4 regions of the Bradyrhizobium sp. USDA 376 genome follow, and region 3 is predicted to be linked to each of the others. Evidence: riboswitches for the same ligand, from Rfam matches in the RefSeq annotation. Region 3 holds a riboswitch; each other region holds the start of a gene.
The links. Region 3 has a riboswitch for cobalamin ahead of ACVJ19_RS10195 (ribonucleoside-diphosphate reductase subunit alpha). Riboswitches for the same ligand answer to the same signal wherever they lie in the genome.
Positions count from the first base shown of each region.

Region 1 (3,914 bases), 4.5 Mb from region 3:
AGCCCGCCCCCTTTGATGCGCAGCCCGCCCTCGATGTCTTGCGAGGTCTGGGTCTTGAGCTGGAAGGTTTGCGGGATCGGAGCGAAGGTGAAGGGATCGAACGACGGGCCCGACGACACGCGCTCGTCCACGTCAGGCGTGCGGAATGCGCGCGCCGCACGGCCGAACAGCGAGACCATGTCGTTGAGGCGATGCTCCGCGCCGAGATGCAGCGCGTATTGGGTCTCATCGCTCCGCAGCGGGAGCGCGCCGATATCGGTGTTGAAGGGTGCCGCCGGGTCGAAATTGTCGCGTGCGGAGAGACTGACATTCTGCATCCGCGCGCCGTAGGAGATGTCGGTCGTGGGCAGCACACTCAATGTGTGCTGAAAATAGCCCGCAACCGTCTGCTGTCTCAGCGCGTAATTGTGCCAGGGCGCGAGCCCCTGCCCGGCGCCGCGGTTCTGCTGAAAGTTCGCATCGTAATAATCGATGCCGGTCAAGAGCTGCGACGGCATCCCCAGCAGCAGGCTCTTCACGCTGAGGCGCGGCGTGATCGACCATGTCGTCAGACCGGCATCGACATAGGTTGACGTGAAGAGTGCAGGAACCGGCGTTGGGCTGGAGAAGAACGCGCTCTGCTGCTTCTTGTCGCGTACGCCGCCATCGACGATGAGATCGACGCCGTTGACCAAAGTCTTGGTGAAGCCCGCTGTCGCGCTAAACCCCTGCTGGTTGGCGTAGTTGAAGGGCGTGCTGGTCCCCTTCCGATTGGTTGCGAGCTCGTCGACGCCGATCGAGGGATCGACGGTGCGGCCACCCGGCAGTCGCAGCTCCTGATTGTCGCCTGTCACGGTCAGGAACGCGGAGAGGCCAGGTGTCGTATAGTTCAGATTGCCGACGCCGTTCTCCTGGGAATAGCGATTGTTGTCGCGGTAGCCGTCGGTCTTGACGGTGTTGCCGTAAAACGAGGTCGACCATGGACCGGAATTGAGCGAGGTCGAGATGTTGCCAAGCTTCGTATTGAACAAGCCAAAGCCGGCCTCGATGCGCGCGGTCACGGGCGGTCCGCCGATGCCGTTCTTGGTGACGATGTTGATCACGCCACCGACTGCGTTGTCGCCGTAAAGCACCGCGCCCGAATTGCCGCGCGTGATTTCGATGCGCTCGACGGAATTGAGCGGGATGGTGGAGAGGTCCACCTGCGCCATGTCGATGTCGTTCAGCCGCCGGCCGTTGACCAGCACCAGCGTGTTGGCGGTCGCAAAAGCGCCGAAGCCGCGCAGGTCGACGCTGGTCCTGGCGCCGATCGGGCCGCCATAGAGCGTCGTGATCTGGGCGCCCGCTACTTGCGTTGCGATGATCTCGGCAAGGGTCTGCGACGGCGAATGCGCGATGTCCGTGGCCGTGATGACGGTCGTAGCGGCCCCGACGATACCCCCGTTGCTGGCGGCAGCCGCATTGCCGGAGCCGGATGAGCCGGCGCCGCTCGACGGCGCACGCCTCCTCACCACGTCGCCATCGCCCGTCGCCCTGGCGCGGGTGCGGTTCTGATCGTCGGAGTTGGTCACCTCGACCGGCGGCAGCTGCTCGTTGGCAGCCTGCTGCGCCCGGGCGACGGAGAGATCGAGCGAATGGAGGTAAATGGATGCGACAAGGCCGGCGCTGAGGCGCCTGGCGGCAGAGACAATGCGGGACACAGTTGTAACCTCGGTATGACGTCAGTGGCACGTCACAGCGAACGAGGTTTCACGCGGAGCGATGGATTGCTCGTGTGAAGCTAATGTCTGTACTCCCCGACCGACATCTTCGCGTGTGACCACGGCTGACGGCAGGTCTCCTGGCTCGCGGGTCGTTACCTCTACGTCGCCTTCCCAGGACCGAGATTCCCAGTGGCATATGACGAAAGATTCACCGCTTACAGTTGCGGGGGCAGCCGTGGTTTTGGGAAAATCCCGCACCACGTTCCCTTTTGATCTCCATGAGGAGAACCGTCACCGATCAATCTACGGGGCGTTCGCAGGTTGAGTCAATCGACCGGTCGAACGATGAGCCCGAACGTCAGGCGAACACGATCACACCGGCTCCCGCTCCGCCTGCGTCCTGATCATCGCCCGCTCGCCGGCGTCGACGAGCTGGCCGATGCCGGTGCGGCCTGCCAGCGCACAGCGGATGATGTTTTCAGCGACCGATCTGCGGAAGTCGTGGTCCTCGCCGTCGGGGCGATTGCGGCAGACCCGGTCCAGTGCCAGCTTCATGTTGATGCGGGTGCGGGTGTCGAAATGCTCGCTGATCATTCGCACAGCCTCGATCGCGTTGATGTCGGAGGCGGAAACGCTTCGGTGACCGGCCGGGTTCCAAAACGCAAGCGAGCGATGTGTCGGCCGTCTAGGTCCGGCCTCTCGGACGCTGCGCCTGAGCCCAGGCCGCAGCCACGTCGCGCGGCGGAACGTCGACGCGCCGGATTGGCGTCAACTCGCCGGAGGCAGAAACGATCGCGGTCTCCTCGCGGCGACAGCGCGGGCACACGAAGCGAACCTCATGCGGGGACGCCGACCAGCTCGAACGTTTCACATTGGCGGCCATCGGCCAGGCCTCGCATTGCGAGCAAGACACCAGAAACCGCCCGGGATCGAGCATACCCATTCCATCGGACTCCGCGTCCTGCCCGCTCCTTCAATGATTAACCCATGTGAATCGTTCCGGTGCCCAAGCACCGCCCGCCTCATGCCGTGCGGCGCCAACGGACTCGCTGTTCCCGATCCGCCGGCATCCGGCTGAAAGGCTCAGTGCGCGCCCTTGAGGGTGCAGGAGGTGGTGCAGGTGACCGTGGTGCCGTGGTCGCACGCCTTGCAGGCGGCCACGCACTGGTTCATGTCGCGCGCATTGTACGAGCTGTAGTTCCGCATCGGGCAGGTCGAGGTCGACCCGGTGATGTCCTGTTCCTGGTTGCAGGCTGCCATTGCGAGCGCGAGAACAAGGACTGCAAGAAGGCGCATGGGATTGCCCTGTAGAGAGTGGCAAAGCGACGTCAGCGAGGCACGTTGCACCGCAACGGACCCCTGCATTCCCACCGCGAGCAACCGTGGAAGCCCCGCGCTCGCATCCCTGGAGGATGCGCGCCAAAGATTAAAAACGGATTGCAGCCGGCGTCAGGCCGCAGTTTTCGTCGCGATCACCTGCCGCATGTCCACCGCGAGTTGGCGGTACTGTTCTGACAGTTTCAGATAGAATGCGCGCTTGGTGCTGTCGGTGGCGAGCTTGGCGATCAGCTCGCATTCGGCCGTGAGCGTCTCGAACCGTTCCAGCCTGTCCTCAAGTTCTGTCATCGGCGTGTCCCCATCAAACGCCACAAGGACCAATGAGCCTAAGCCCCGGAAATAGGTCACGGCGAACATGGTTATGGGGTAGCATCAATTTTCGTCGGCGCAGGCGGCGAGAAGAGGATGCCGCTACCTATTTCTGCTCCAACCGCCAGGCGCCGTCCCAGCCCTCCTCCGGCGGATTGGCCTCCAACTGCGCGATGCGATCGAGCAGCGTGCGCGAGGGACCATCGCCAGGCACAGCTTCGAGCGCCGCGTTGAAGGCGGCACGGGCTTCGGCGAAGCGGCAGGTGCGATAGGCGGCAAGACCTTCGGCATAATGCTCTCGCAGGCTCGCTTGCGCCTCCGTCAGCGCGCCTGCCCTGCCGATCACCTCGAAGATCGCCTGCGGCGCGCTCTGGCCGGCGACCGCGAGACGATCGATCTCGCGCAGCTCGAGATGCGCGCCGATCGCATCCGCCGTCGCCTGCGCGATCAGGATGCGGGTGCCGTAGACCTTGTTGACGGCCTCGAGCCGCGAGGCGAGGTTCACGGCATCGCCCATCACGGTGAAGCTCATCATCAACTCGGAGCCGATGCTGCCGGTCAGGACCTCGCCGGTGGCAATGCCGA
Region 1 covers NZ_JBSSGN010000001.1:6,721,282-6,725,195, forward strand. Annotated here, with positions in the region: gene ACVJ19_RS31270 (TonB-dependent receptor) at 1-1,679, opposite strand, end outside; cobalamin riboswitch at 1,793-1,990, opposite strand; gene ACVJ19_RS31275 (hypothetical protein) at 2,055-2,276, opposite strand; gene ACVJ19_RS31280 (hypothetical protein) at 2,766-2,978, opposite strand; gene ACVJ19_RS31285 (hypothetical protein) at 3,132-3,308, opposite strand; gene ACVJ19_RS31290 (adenylate/guanylate cyclase domain-containing protein) at 3,436-3,914, opposite strand, start outside.
Region 1: linked by a shared signal. The riboswitch ahead of ACVJ19_RS31270 (TonB-dependent receptor) and the one ahead of ACVJ19_RS10195 (ribonucleoside-diphosphate reductase subunit alpha) in region 3 are both predicted to bind cobalamin.

Region 2 (3,914 bases), 2.9 Mb from region 3:
CTTGAAGCTCACCACGCCGGTGAACAAACGACCATCGACCTCGGGCAACACCACATGCATCGCGAGGTCGCCGGGCGAGAGGCCGCGCAGCGATTCCATCCAGTCCTCACGCCGCGCGGTGGAGAGCGCGACCTGAAACACAGGACACGTCGCGGCATCGAACGGCGTGGTGCCGTCGTCGCCAACCGCGGAAAACGCCGTCGCATTGACGATCGCAGCCGGCGGATTTTGCGCGAGATATGCGCGCAGCCAATCGGCAACGCCTGCAGCCTTCAACGAAGTGACGAACACGCCATACGCGTCAAAACCGTTGTCACGCAACGCCGCGATGAGTGCATCGACGGGGCCGGTGTCGGCCGCGGTGAGATAGGAGCGATAGAAGGTCACCAGCGCGCGCGGCTTTCCCTCGTCCGACGTCGGCGCAGCAATGACGCCGCGCGCGGGATCGTAAAAGCCCATCTCGGGAACGGTCATCTCGCCGGCGACCGGGCCTGCATAAAGCCCCGAGGCCAGCGCAAGCTGCGCGATCGCGGCTTGCGCCGCGACCGGGCCGCCGGTGTCGCAGAGCACCTTCAGCCGCCGCAGCGTCGAGACCGGCAATGTCGAATATGCATCGAGCCGGGTGTCGTCGCGGCCATCGGCCGGCAGCACGGCCAGCACAATGCCGCGATCCTTCGCGAGTTGTTGGAGAGCCGCGAGCCCGTACGGCCAATAGGACTCGCCGCCGATCAGGCGCACCAGGATGCCCCTCGCCTGCGACAGCGTGCGCTCGATATAGGTGTCGACCGACAGCGGATGACGCAGCTCCGCGAGATTGGCGAGCCGCAGCGACGGCAGGCTGTCACGGCCTCGCCGCCAGCCGGCCGCGAACGCGGCAAGGTCCGAATCCGAGTACGAGAGCACCACGAGATCAGCCGGGTCCTGGCCGATGTCTCTTGGCGTCGCGGTCTCCTCCAGACCGTGGCTCTCGCGGAAGACGACGTGCATCAGATACCAAGTCCTGACCTGATCGCGGCCTCGTCGATGTCACCATGCTCGCCGATCACGACGAGCTTTGACTGCCTGAGACCCGCGCCCCAGGGCTTGTCGAACTGGTGGCGCACGCGTTCGCCGACGGCCTGCAGCAACAAGCGCATCGGCTTGCCCGCGACCGCGATGTAGCCCTTGGCGCGCAGCACGTTCTGCTCGCGCGCCAGACGCTGCACGGAAGCGACCAGCGCATCGATATCGGCAACTTCCGGAAGATCGATCACGACGGAAGCGAAATCGTCATGCTCGTGCTCCTCCTCGCCATCATGATGCGAGGGGCGCGCGGCGAGATCATTCTCCGCGGCAGCGCCGAGACCGAGGATCACGCGCGCATCGATTGCGCCGTCGGTGACGGGCAGCATCGGCACGCGCCGCGGCATCTCGGCGGTGATCGCCGCCTTGGCGGCTTCAATCCCTGCGCTGCCGGCGAGATCGGCCTTGGTCAGCAGCACGATATCCGCACAGGCGATCTGGTCCTCGAACACTTCCGACAGCGGCGTCTCGTGATCGAGATTCTCGTCCGCCGCACGCTGCGCTTCGACCGCAGCCGGGTCCGGCGCGAAACGGCCGGCGGCCACAGCCTCGGCATCGGCGAGTGCGATGACGCCGTCGACCGTGATGCGCGAGCGGATCTCCGGCCAGTCGAACGCCTTCAGCAGCGGCTTCGGCAGCGCCAGGCCCGAAGTCTCGATCAGGATGTGATCAGGCCGCACCGGCCGCGCCAAAAGCTGCTCCATGGTCGGAATGAAATCGTCGGCGACGGTGCAGCAGATGCAGCCATTGGCGAGCTCGACGATGTTCTCCTCCGGGCAATTGGCGTCGGCGCAGGACTTCAGGATCTCACCATCGACACCCTCGCTGCCGAACTCGTTGACGAGCACGGCGAGCTTCTTGCCGTTGGCATTGCTGAGCAGATGCTGGATCAGCGTGGTCTTGCCGGAACCGAGAAACCCCGTAACCACCGTGACGGGGACTTTTGCGAGCGAGTTCATTCAGCGGCCTCCGGCACGACGGCGATGGGGGGAATGCGGGCAAGCGATTGCTTGCGGAAGATTTCGGGGCGGCTGCGCCAGGGCACGAGGCCATCGGGTGCCGCCGCATAGGCCGCGGCGCCGGCGACGACGTCCTGCGCATTCGCATCCGACAGGCGGCCATAGACGTAGGACCAGCGGCCGGGCGCGCTGAGCGCGACCGAGCAGCCCTGGCTGCATGCCGACAGGCATTCGACGGGAACCACATTGACACCCTCGGGCACGCCGGCCTCGAGAATCGCACCATGCAGGCGCTTGCCGGGCGTGGTCTCGCCCTCGCCAAGCGTCTGGCCGGCGCGGCAGGTGATGCAGACGTGAAGTGTGACGGTCATCGCCTCTTCCAGGATAAACATCGGGAGGCGATGAGGCACACGGACCATTCTCCTGAAGGCCCGCTTCCCCGTCGCGGAACACCCCGTCCGCCGGTCCAAAACTCGTCCGCGCTGGCAGGTCTCCCGGCTTGCGGAGCAGGGTTTTGCCCTTCGATCCCCGCCTTCCCGATTCCCGTGGGAATCAGTGGCTTCGGGCATCTCTCCGGTCACGGTCGCGGGGGCGGCTGCATTTTGGACCCAAATCTTGCCGATTCGGACCCTATCGCATTCCCTCTTCGCCTGTCATAGGACAGGAACCAACGCCGGGCCACCATTTGCCCCCGGCCGCCTCTTGTCAAGCCGAAGGACCCGTCAGATGACGCCTGAACCGGATACCCAAACGGCCGAGGAAACCGACGCCCGGCACGCCCAGAAAATGGCGAAGAAGAAGGCCGCCCGCGACAAGATCATGGCGACCAAGAGCGGCGAAAAGGGCCTCATCATCGTCCATACCGGCGCGGGCAAGGGCAAGTCCTCCTCCGCCTTCGGCATGATCGTCCGCTGTGTCGCCCACGGCTTCCCCTGCGCGGTCGTGCAGTTCATCAAGGGCGCCTGGGAAACCGGCGAGCGGCGCCTGCTCACCGGCCATTTCGGCGACCTCTGCCAGTTCCACGCCATGGGCGAAGGCTTCACCTGGGAGACTCAGGACCGCGCCCGCGACATCGCCGCCGCGCGCGCCGGCTGGGAGAAGGCGAAGGAGCTGATCCAAGATTCCAGCCTGCGCATGGTCGTGCTCGACGAGATCAACATCGCGCTGCGCTACGACTATCTCGACATCGCCGAGGTCGTCGAGTTCCTGACCACACAGAAGCCGCCGATGACGCATGTCGTGCTCACCGGGCGCAACGCCAAGGACGAGCTGATCGAGATTGCCGACCTCGTCACCGAGATGACGCTGGTGAAGCACCCGTTCCGCTCCGGCATCAAGGCACAGGCCGGCGTCGAGTTCTGATTTCGATGGCACGCGCATTGATGATCCAGGGAGCCGGCTCGGACGTGGGCAAATCGCTCATCGTCGCCGGCCTTGCGCGCGCGTTCACGCGGCGCGGCCTGCGTGTGCTCCCGTTCAAGCCGCAGAACATGTCGAACAACGCGGCCGTCACCGTCGATGGCGGCGAGATCGGCCGCGCCCAGGCGCTGCAGGCGCTCGCCGCCGGCGTCGAGCCGCACACCGACATGAATCCGGTGCTGCTGAAGCCCGAGACCGATGTCGGCGCACAGGTCGTCGTGCATGGAAAGCGCATTGCCACCGCGCGTGCGCGCGAGTATGCGGCGATGAAGCCCTCGCTGATGGGCGCGGTGCTCAAGAGTTTTGAGCGTCTGAAGGCGCGCGCCGATCTCGTACTGGTGGAAGGCGCCGGCAGCCCGGCCGAGGTGAACCTGCGCAAGGCCGACATCGCCAATATGGGCTTTGCCCGCAAGGCCGACGTTCCGGTCGTGCTGGTCGGCGACATCGACCGCGGCGGTGTCATTGCGCAGCTCG
Region 2 covers NZ_JBSSGN010000001.1:5,041,606-5,045,519, reverse strand. Annotated here, with positions in the region: gene cobN (cobaltochelatase subunit CobN) at 1-987, opposite strand, end outside; gene cobW (cobalamin biosynthesis protein CobW) at 987-2,021, opposite strand; gene ACVJ19_RS23525 (DUF1636 family protein) at 2,018-2,392, opposite strand; cobalamin riboswitch at 2,489-2,708, opposite strand; gene cobO (cob(I)yrinic acid a,c-diamide adenosyltransferase) at 2,748-3,383, shown strand; gene ACVJ19_RS23515 (cobyric acid synthase) at 3,389-3,914, shown strand, end outside.
Region 2: linked by a shared signal. The riboswitch ahead of ACVJ19_RS23525 (DUF1636 family protein) and the one ahead of ACVJ19_RS10195 (ribonucleoside-diphosphate reductase subunit alpha) in region 3 are both predicted to bind cobalamin.

Region 3 (3,914 bases):
GGTTGCAGGCTGCCGAACCGTGTCGACCTTGAGAACGTCGGAGCTTCCTTGGGAAGGGCGGGGCGGGTTCCAGATAGGGCGTGGAAGCGCAGAAGCCCGCCAGGAATATGTAGATCCAAGCATTGCCTACCAAGGAGCCTTCGTCCGAAGTGGCCGTCAAAGTCAGCCGTCTGAGACAGGCGGAGATCTCGGAAGGGAAACCAAATGCACCCGGCGAGTCCCCGTCGGTGCATCCATTCCGCTCACCGTCAGATGTGTCGATGCCATGCTCCTCCTTGGAAGGCCAATGCCAAAACAGAGCCCCGAAACGACTTCATGACAGAAGAATCAGATATCAGATCTGCGAACGCAAACATTCGTGCAAGCACTGTCTGGACAATTGTGCTCGGCTTTGCCGCGGATCCGTTGATGCGTTGGAGCTGGCCTGACCCAAGGCAATACCTTAGAAGCATGCCTCAGTTCATTGACGCCTGTGGGGGCCGAGCATTTGCACATGGCACAGCCTACGTCGCGGGAGAGATTCGTGGCGCGGCCCTGTGGCTGCCTCCCAACGTGCAGCAAGATGAGGAGGCATTGGATGCAATCATGGCGCTATCCCTGCGCCCGGAGATTACCGAGGATATGGCACACTTGCGGCGGAGAATGGCCGAACATCGTCCCCACGAGCCACATTGGTATCTGCCACTCATTGCCGTCGATCCGAACTGGGTCGGAAAAGGGCTTGGCACGTTGCTGATGAACTACGCCCTTCAACGATGCGATGAGGACGGCATTGTTGCCTACCTCGAAAGTTCGAACCCTGAAAACATTCCCTTTTACCAACGTCACGGCTTCAAGGTCGTTGGTGAGATACAACACGGTTCTTCGCCGCCGCTCACGCCAATGTTGCGAACGGCTTCATTCCGACCCAGCAAGGCCGCGCCGCCGGATCGGCTCGTCACCCAGACTCAAGCATAGCTCCGCCTCATCCCGTTAGGATTGATTGCCAATAACCTGACATGACCGCGTTCGGTCAGGACGGCTTATGTTCGCGGCCAGACAACTGAGCACGTGAGGCGGCTCGCCGGGCCTGCGAAAAGCATACCAATCGTCTCTTCGGCAAAGTTGGCACGTCTGATGTGAGAGCTGGCGGGGTCAAATCCACTAAGCTGGGATATTGCCACGGGCGGCTGCATCGATTTGCGGTCGGGCTCCAGACAATTTTTGATCTAAGGCCACAGAAAGCGATGAATGGCGAGACGCGTATGGCTACCGAAACCCGATCCGGCCCAACTCAATTCGCGGACCGCGAACCGATCGATGCCAACATTCAGGATGTCCAGGGTTGCTGTTCCCCTGTTGGAGAATTTGCGACGCCACTTCCAAAGGTTTGAGCACATCTTGGCCGATCGCAGGCGCTGGGTCGTCGAGCGCACCTTTGCGTGGCTCGGCAGATGTGGGCATCTCTGCAAAGACTTCGAAGGTTCCGCCGCTACCGAGCTCGCCTGGCCGCTCGTCGCCCATCTGAGGCTCCTAACTCGCCGATTGGCCAGGCCTTGAGACATCTATGTTTTTTGAGTGAGGCTCTCAGGACAGGCGCTCGGCGAATTTCGAACCTCGACCTCGGGGCTGCTCCAACTGGTTAACTTGACTGTGCCGTCTTGACGAGTCTGGGCAAAGGCTTCTATATGTGGTGTCGTAGTGGTTTTAAATTCGCATATATGGTGGCACGGTGTTAGGGGGGAACCCATTGTGTCGGCAGCGGCTATTCCGAGGCATTAGCGCGACAGCGCTGGGAAGGCCGACAGCCGCAGCGACCCGCGAGCCAGGAAACCTACCGCGACAGAACCCATGTCCTCGGGCGGGGTGCCCGGTGGGTCGCTTGCAGCCGGGGACATTTGCCCGGTCCCCTCGCAAGTCGTCCGCACGGTCCCAGCCCCCAAATATCACGGGGTTGCCGATGTCGGCGTCTTACGATTTCGATCAGTATGGTCATCTCATTGAGCTGCCGAGTGTGCGGCAGCCCTCAGCGCAGGCAAAGCCTACCACACCTGAACTGTGTCTTGTGCAGCCCCCAGCATTGCCGGCTCCCCTGCCGAGGCCCCCCGCGCGATCGCCAACTCCGTCTGACCTTTCGCTCGATCGGTCGCGCGACGACCTGCTGACCTCGTTTGGTAGGCTGACGCTGACCGACCGCTATCTGCTCGCCGGCGAAGGCCTCCAGGACATGTTCGCCCGAGTGTCTTGCGCCTTCGCGGACAATGTTGCGCATGCCCAACGTCTATATGATGCGATGTCTCGGCTGTGGTTCATGCCGGCCACACCGGTGCTCTCCAACGGCGGCACGACGCGCGGCCTTCCGATCTCGTGCTTCCTTAACTCAGTGTCGGACTCGCTCGAAGGCATCGTCGGCACCTGGAACGAGAACGTCTGGCTTGCTTCCAATGGCGGCGGCATCGGCACCTACTGGGGTAATGTTCGCTCAATCGGCGAGAAGGCGAGGGGCGGCGTCACCTCGGGCATCATCCCGTTCATCCACGTCACGGACGGCCTCACGCTGGCGATCAGCCAGGGCTCGTTGCGGCGCGGCTCGGCGGCGGTCTATCTCGATATCCACCATCCCGAGATCGAGGAGTTCCTCGAGATCCGCAAGGCGTCTGGTGACTTCAACCGCAAGAGCCTCAACCTACATCACGGCATCAACGTCACCGACGAGTTCATGTGTGCCGTGGGCGCCGGCACCGCATTCGCTCTGCGCAGCCCGAAGACTAACGAGGTCGTCCGCGAGATCGACGCCCGCCAGCTGTGGCAACGCATCCTTGAGAACCGGCTGCAGACCGGCGAGCCTTATCTCTTGTTCATCGACACCGTGAACCGTGCGCTCCCCAAGCACCAGCGCGAGCTCGGCCTCGAGGTCTCGACCTCCAACCTGTGCAGCGAGATTACCCTGTCGACCGGCATCGATCATCGCGGCGAGGAGCGCACCGCGGTTTGCTGCCTGTCGTCGCTCAACCTCGAGACCTGGGACCAGTGGAATGAGGAGCCCGGCTTCATAGAGGACGTCATGCGCTTCCTAGACAACGTGCTCACGCACTTCATCACGGTGGCGCCGGACGGAATGAAGCGTGCCCGCTACGCCGCCCTGCGCGAGCGCTCCGTTGGCCTCGGCGTCATGGGCTTCCACTCGTTTCTCCAGGCCAAGGGCATTCCAATGGAGGGTACCTTGGCCAAGTCATTCAATCTGAACATGTTCCGAAAACTCCGTCGCGAAGCCGACGCCGCATCCGTGGCGCTCGCTCGCGAGCGTGGCCCGTGCCCGGATGCCCTGGAACGCGGCGTGATGGCGCGCTTCAGCCACAAGATCGCAATCGCGCCGACCGCCTCGATCAGCATCATCTGCGGGGGCACCAGCGCCTGCACTGAGCCGATCCCGGCCAACATCTACACCCACAAGACGCTATCCGGCGCCATCTCGGTGCGCAATCCGCACCTCGCTAAGGTGCTGGCCGCGAAAGGCGCCGACACCTCGGCGACCTGGGAGTCGATCATCGCGCACGACGGATCGGTCGCCCATCTCGACGTCCTGTCGGAGCACGAGAAAGCGATCTTTCGCACCGCCTTCGAGATCGACCAGCGCTGGATCGTCGAGCTTGCCGCCGACCGCGCCGCGTTGATTTGCCAGAGCCAGTCGATCAACCTCTATCTGCCGGCCGACGTCGATAAGTGGGACCTCCACATGCTGCACTGGACGGCGTGGAAGCGTGGGGTGAAGAGCCTCTACTACTGTCGATCAAAGTCGATCTCGCGCGCGGCGTTCGCCGGCAAGATTGCCGGGGATGCAACGCCGACGCAGCAGCCGGCGCGGCAGCGCACCGACTATGAGGAGTGCCTCGCATGTCAGTGATCGATCTATCGCGCGCCGATCCGCGCACGTT
Region 3 covers NZ_JBSSGN010000001.1:2,183,649-2,187,562, reverse strand. Annotated here, with positions in the region: gene ACVJ19_RS10205 (GNAT family N-acetyltransferase) at 316-957, shown strand; partial or broken gene ACVJ19_RS10200 (transposase) at 1,393-1,539, shown strand; cobalamin riboswitch at 1,665-1,835, shown strand; gene ACVJ19_RS10195 (ribonucleoside-diphosphate reductase subunit alpha) at 1,940-3,883, shown strand; gene ACVJ19_RS10190 (ribonucleotide-diphosphate reductase subunit beta) at 3,874-3,914, shown strand, end outside.

Region 4 (3,914 bases), 2.9 Mb from region 3:
GGATCTTTTCGGGCGGCGCGCCCGCAACGCCATGGCGCGCAATCGCGGCATCGATCACGCGCGCCTTGTGCGCGCGACCGGCGGCGTCGACACCGGTGCCGCTGCCTGCGATCTCCTCGGCACTGATGCCGAGCAGGCTCGCCGCAATCGCCGCGGAGGTCGTGGTGTTGCCAATGCCCATCTCGCCGAAGATCAGAAGGTCAGGCCGGCTAGCCTCGGCGCGCGCAACCGCGCGCTGGCCGGCTTCGAAGGCGAAGGCCAGCTCCGCAGGCGTGAGCGCAGCTTCGACGCTGAAATCGCGCGTGCCGTGACGCGGCTTGTCGGTGATGATATCAGGCATCGCCGCCGCCAGCGTGCCGGCGTCAACGACTTCCAGGTTTGAACCCAGCTCGCGCGCCAGCACCGAGATCGCGGCGCCGCCCGAGGCAAAATTCGCCATCATCGCGATGGTGACGGCCTGCGGATAGGCCGACACGCCCTGCGCGACGATGCCGTGATCACCGGCGAAGATGATGATGGGCACGCGCGCGGCACGCGGCTGTTCGCTCGCTTGCAGGCCGGCGAGCTCGATCGCGAGCTGCTCGAGCCGGCCGAGCGCGCCGGTCGGCTTTGTGAGCTGTGCCTGACGCGCGATCGCCGCATCGCGATGGACCGCGGAGATCTCGGGGCATTTCCGGGTGACCCAGTCGGGGAGCATGCTGCCTCGCTTACGGCCTGCGCTTGAGGATGTAGCTGTCCATGATCCAGCCGTGCCGCTCGCGCGCCTCCTGCCGCGCAGCGACGATGCGCGGGCCCGCGTCGGTGAGCGCGCCGGATATGACGATCTGATCGGGCATGCCGAGATAGGCGCCCCACCAGATATGCAGGCCGGCCGGATCGAGCGACTGGAATGCGGTGCCGCCGTCGAGCATCACGACCACCGTATCGACGCCCTGCGGCCAGCCGGCTTCGCGCAAGCGACGGCCTGTCGTGACCAGAAAGGGCTCGCCGATATCGTTGAGCGGCAGCGCATGCGCCGCGCACAGCGCCTGGATCGATGTGATGCCGGGCACGACCTCGATGTCAGGCAAGGGATCGAGCCGGCGCGCAATACGCAGCGAGGAGTCATAGAGCGAAGGATCGCCCCAGATCAGCAGCGCGACCTTGCCGTCACCGCCGAGATGGCCTGCAATGGTCTGCGACCACGCGGCGGCCACGGCATCGTGCCAATCATCCACACCCTTGCGGTAGTCCGCCTCGGCTGCATCACGCACAGGAAGGTCGAACTCAACGATGCGCGTCGCTTTGTTGGTGAGCACGTCTGTGCAGATCGTCCGCCTGAGATCCGCGAGATCGGACTTGGCGCTTCCCTTGCGCGGGATCAGGACGAGATCGGCCGCGTTGATGGCGCGGATCGCGGCGCGCGTGAGCTGCGCGGGATCACCGCAACCGATGCCTATCAGGGAGAGCGTGAGCATCGGGCGTACGGGGCGGCCATGACAGCCGCCCCTTGTCTCTTAAGCCGCGTTGTGCAGGCGCGGGGTGACGAGGCCGGGCGCGGTAACACCGCGCAACGACTTCGCCAGCGCCAGCACGGCGAGATCGGCCAGCGGCTCGATCACGATGACCAGCGCGTAGGAGGCCGCAAACGTCGCGATGTTGGCGAGGTTGCTCATGGCAAAGCCGGAGCCATAAAGCGCCCAGAACGCCACCCAGGCGATCACGCCGGCCTGATAGGTCGTCGAGAGCGCCAGCGCCTGGCGATAGCTGAGATCGACATAGGCGGTGTTGCGCGAAATGATCCGCGCCGCGATCGCCTGGATACCGAACAGCGGCACCAGCAGCGTCGTGACGTTCATGCCATATTGCGGGATGTCAGCGGGCTCGAAGAACGCGCCCTGGAGCAGGAGGCCAAATGCAAGGCCGAGGGCTGCAGGCGCCGCGCCGAACAGCAGGAACAAGGTCGAGCCGAGGATGAAGTGCACCTCGGACACGCCGACCGGGAAGTGCGGCAGGATCTCGAAGAAGGTGAAGACGAGCGCGGTGGTCGCGAGGGTGCGCACGGCGAGCGAGCCGATACCCTGCTCGCGCACGGTCTCGGCCGCGAGCTTCAAGGCAACGCCACCTGCGGCGATGCCGGTTGCGTAACTCAACACGAGCTTGGCGCCCATCACGACGCCGGGTTCGATATGCATGGCTCAGTTCCTTCCTGCCGTCACACCCGACGGCCTTGGCCTCAAAACATGCACGGCCGGTCTCCTGGCTCGCGGTTCACTGGGGTTCTCCGGCCTTCCCGGACCTTGCGGCCCAGTGGCTGATCGGAGCCCCTCACCGCTTACAGTCGCGGGGGCGGCTGGGGTTTTGGGCGCCGCAACTGGGTCCGCCCATCCCCATTCCCGATTATGCTCCGGCGCTTTGCGCCGCGTCGAGCACCATGCCCCTCTTGTGTGCCCCTTTCGCATTGCGGGCGTCAAGGGGCGAACGGCGGCAGTGGCCATCATGACGGATATTCCCCGGCCAGCGCGCCGAACAGGATCACGGCGGCCGTCGAAGCTGCTCCGCCCCGTGCAAGCTGCTCGGCAAGCTCGGCAATCGTGGTGCGGACCAGCCGTTCGTCGGGCCGCCCGAGGGATTCGGCGAACAGCGCCGGGGTGGTTGGAGCGAGGCCGTGGGCGATCAATTTTGCGGCAAGCGCCGGAAAGGTGCGCCGGCCCATATAGACAACGGTAGTCGCTTCAGGATCGGCCAGCGCCGCCCAGTTCAGGTTGGGCGGCAGCTCGCCGGTGACATCGGCCCCGGTGACGAACTGGACTCGGCGTGAGGTGTGCCGTCGGGTCAGCGGAATGCCGGCTTGGGCCGCGGCGACGCAGGCCGAGGTGACGCCGGGAACGATCTCGTAGCCGATGCCGGCTTCGCGCAACGTCTCGATCTCCTCCTCGAGCCGGCCGAATATGCCGGCGTCGCCGGACTTCAAGCGAACGACGCGCACGCCGGTTGCGGCGTAGTCGACCAGCAGACGATTGACATGGTGCTGCTTGGTCGAAGGACGCCCTGCCCGCTTTCCCACCGCGACGAGATTGGCGCCGGGCCGGGCGAGATCAAGGATCGCGCCGGAGGCGAGGTCGTCATAGAGCACGACATCGGCCTCGCGCAGCAGCGCGGCGCCCTTCACGGTGAGGAGCTCGGGATCGCCGGGGCCGGCGGAGATGAAGGAGACGAAACCGCTCACCGGTCCTCCGCGATCAGATGGAAGAATGTGCCGGTGGCACGGCCGCGCTGCGAGCCGGTCTCGGCAATGACCGCGCCCGTTGCATCATGCACGACCGCCAGCGGCGTATCGGGTTGGGCAAGGATGGTCGAATAGTGGAACTCATGACCGCGCAGGCGTGCGCCCGCCTGATGCCCCGGCATCGGCACCGCGAGGGTGGCAAGACGATAGCCCAGATGCATGCGGCGCTTGGCAAAGCTCGTCTCCAGGCCAAGCAGGCCCGTCATCTCATGGCGGATGCCGTCGGCGTCGGTCAGGCCTGCGCCCAGCACCATATAGCCTCCGCACTCGCCGTGCACCGGACGCATCTCGGCGAAGGCGCGCAAGCCGCTGCGAAAGCGCGCATTGGCCGCGATCTTTCCCGCGTGAAGCTCGGGATACCCGCCCGGCAGCCAGCAGACGTCGGCGCTCGAGTCGGGCACTTCATCTGCGAGCGGCGAGAATGTGGAGATCTCCGCGCCCGCCGTACGCCACGCTTCCAGCATATGCGGATAGACGAAGGAGAATGCGGCATCGCGGGCCAGCGCAATGCGCTGCCCTGGCGGCGTCACATTCAGCCCGTTCGCCGAAGGTTGCGGCGACCAGCTGGCAGCGAAGCGCAGCACCGTATCGAGATCGACGTGCTCGGCGACGAAGCGCGCGGCCTCGTCGATCAGCTTTCCGATTT
Region 4 covers NZ_JBSSGN010000001.1:5,054,694-5,058,607, reverse strand. Annotated here, with positions in the region: gene cobT (nicotinate-nucleotide--dimethylbenzimidazole phosphoribosyltransferase) at 1-697, opposite strand, end outside; gene cobF (precorrin-6A synthase (deacetylating)) at 708-1,457, opposite strand; gene ACVJ19_RS23590 (energy-coupling factor ABC transporter permease) at 1,497-2,174, opposite strand; cobalamin riboswitch at 2,212-2,431, opposite strand; gene cobA (uroporphyrinogen-III C-methyltransferase) at 2,477-3,208, opposite strand; gene ACVJ19_RS23580 (cobyrinate a,c-diamide synthase) at 3,205-3,914, opposite strand, start outside.
Region 4: linked by a shared signal. The riboswitch ahead of ACVJ19_RS23590 (energy-coupling factor ABC transporter permease) and the one ahead of ACVJ19_RS10195 (ribonucleoside-diphosphate reductase subunit alpha) in region 3 are both predicted to bind cobalamin.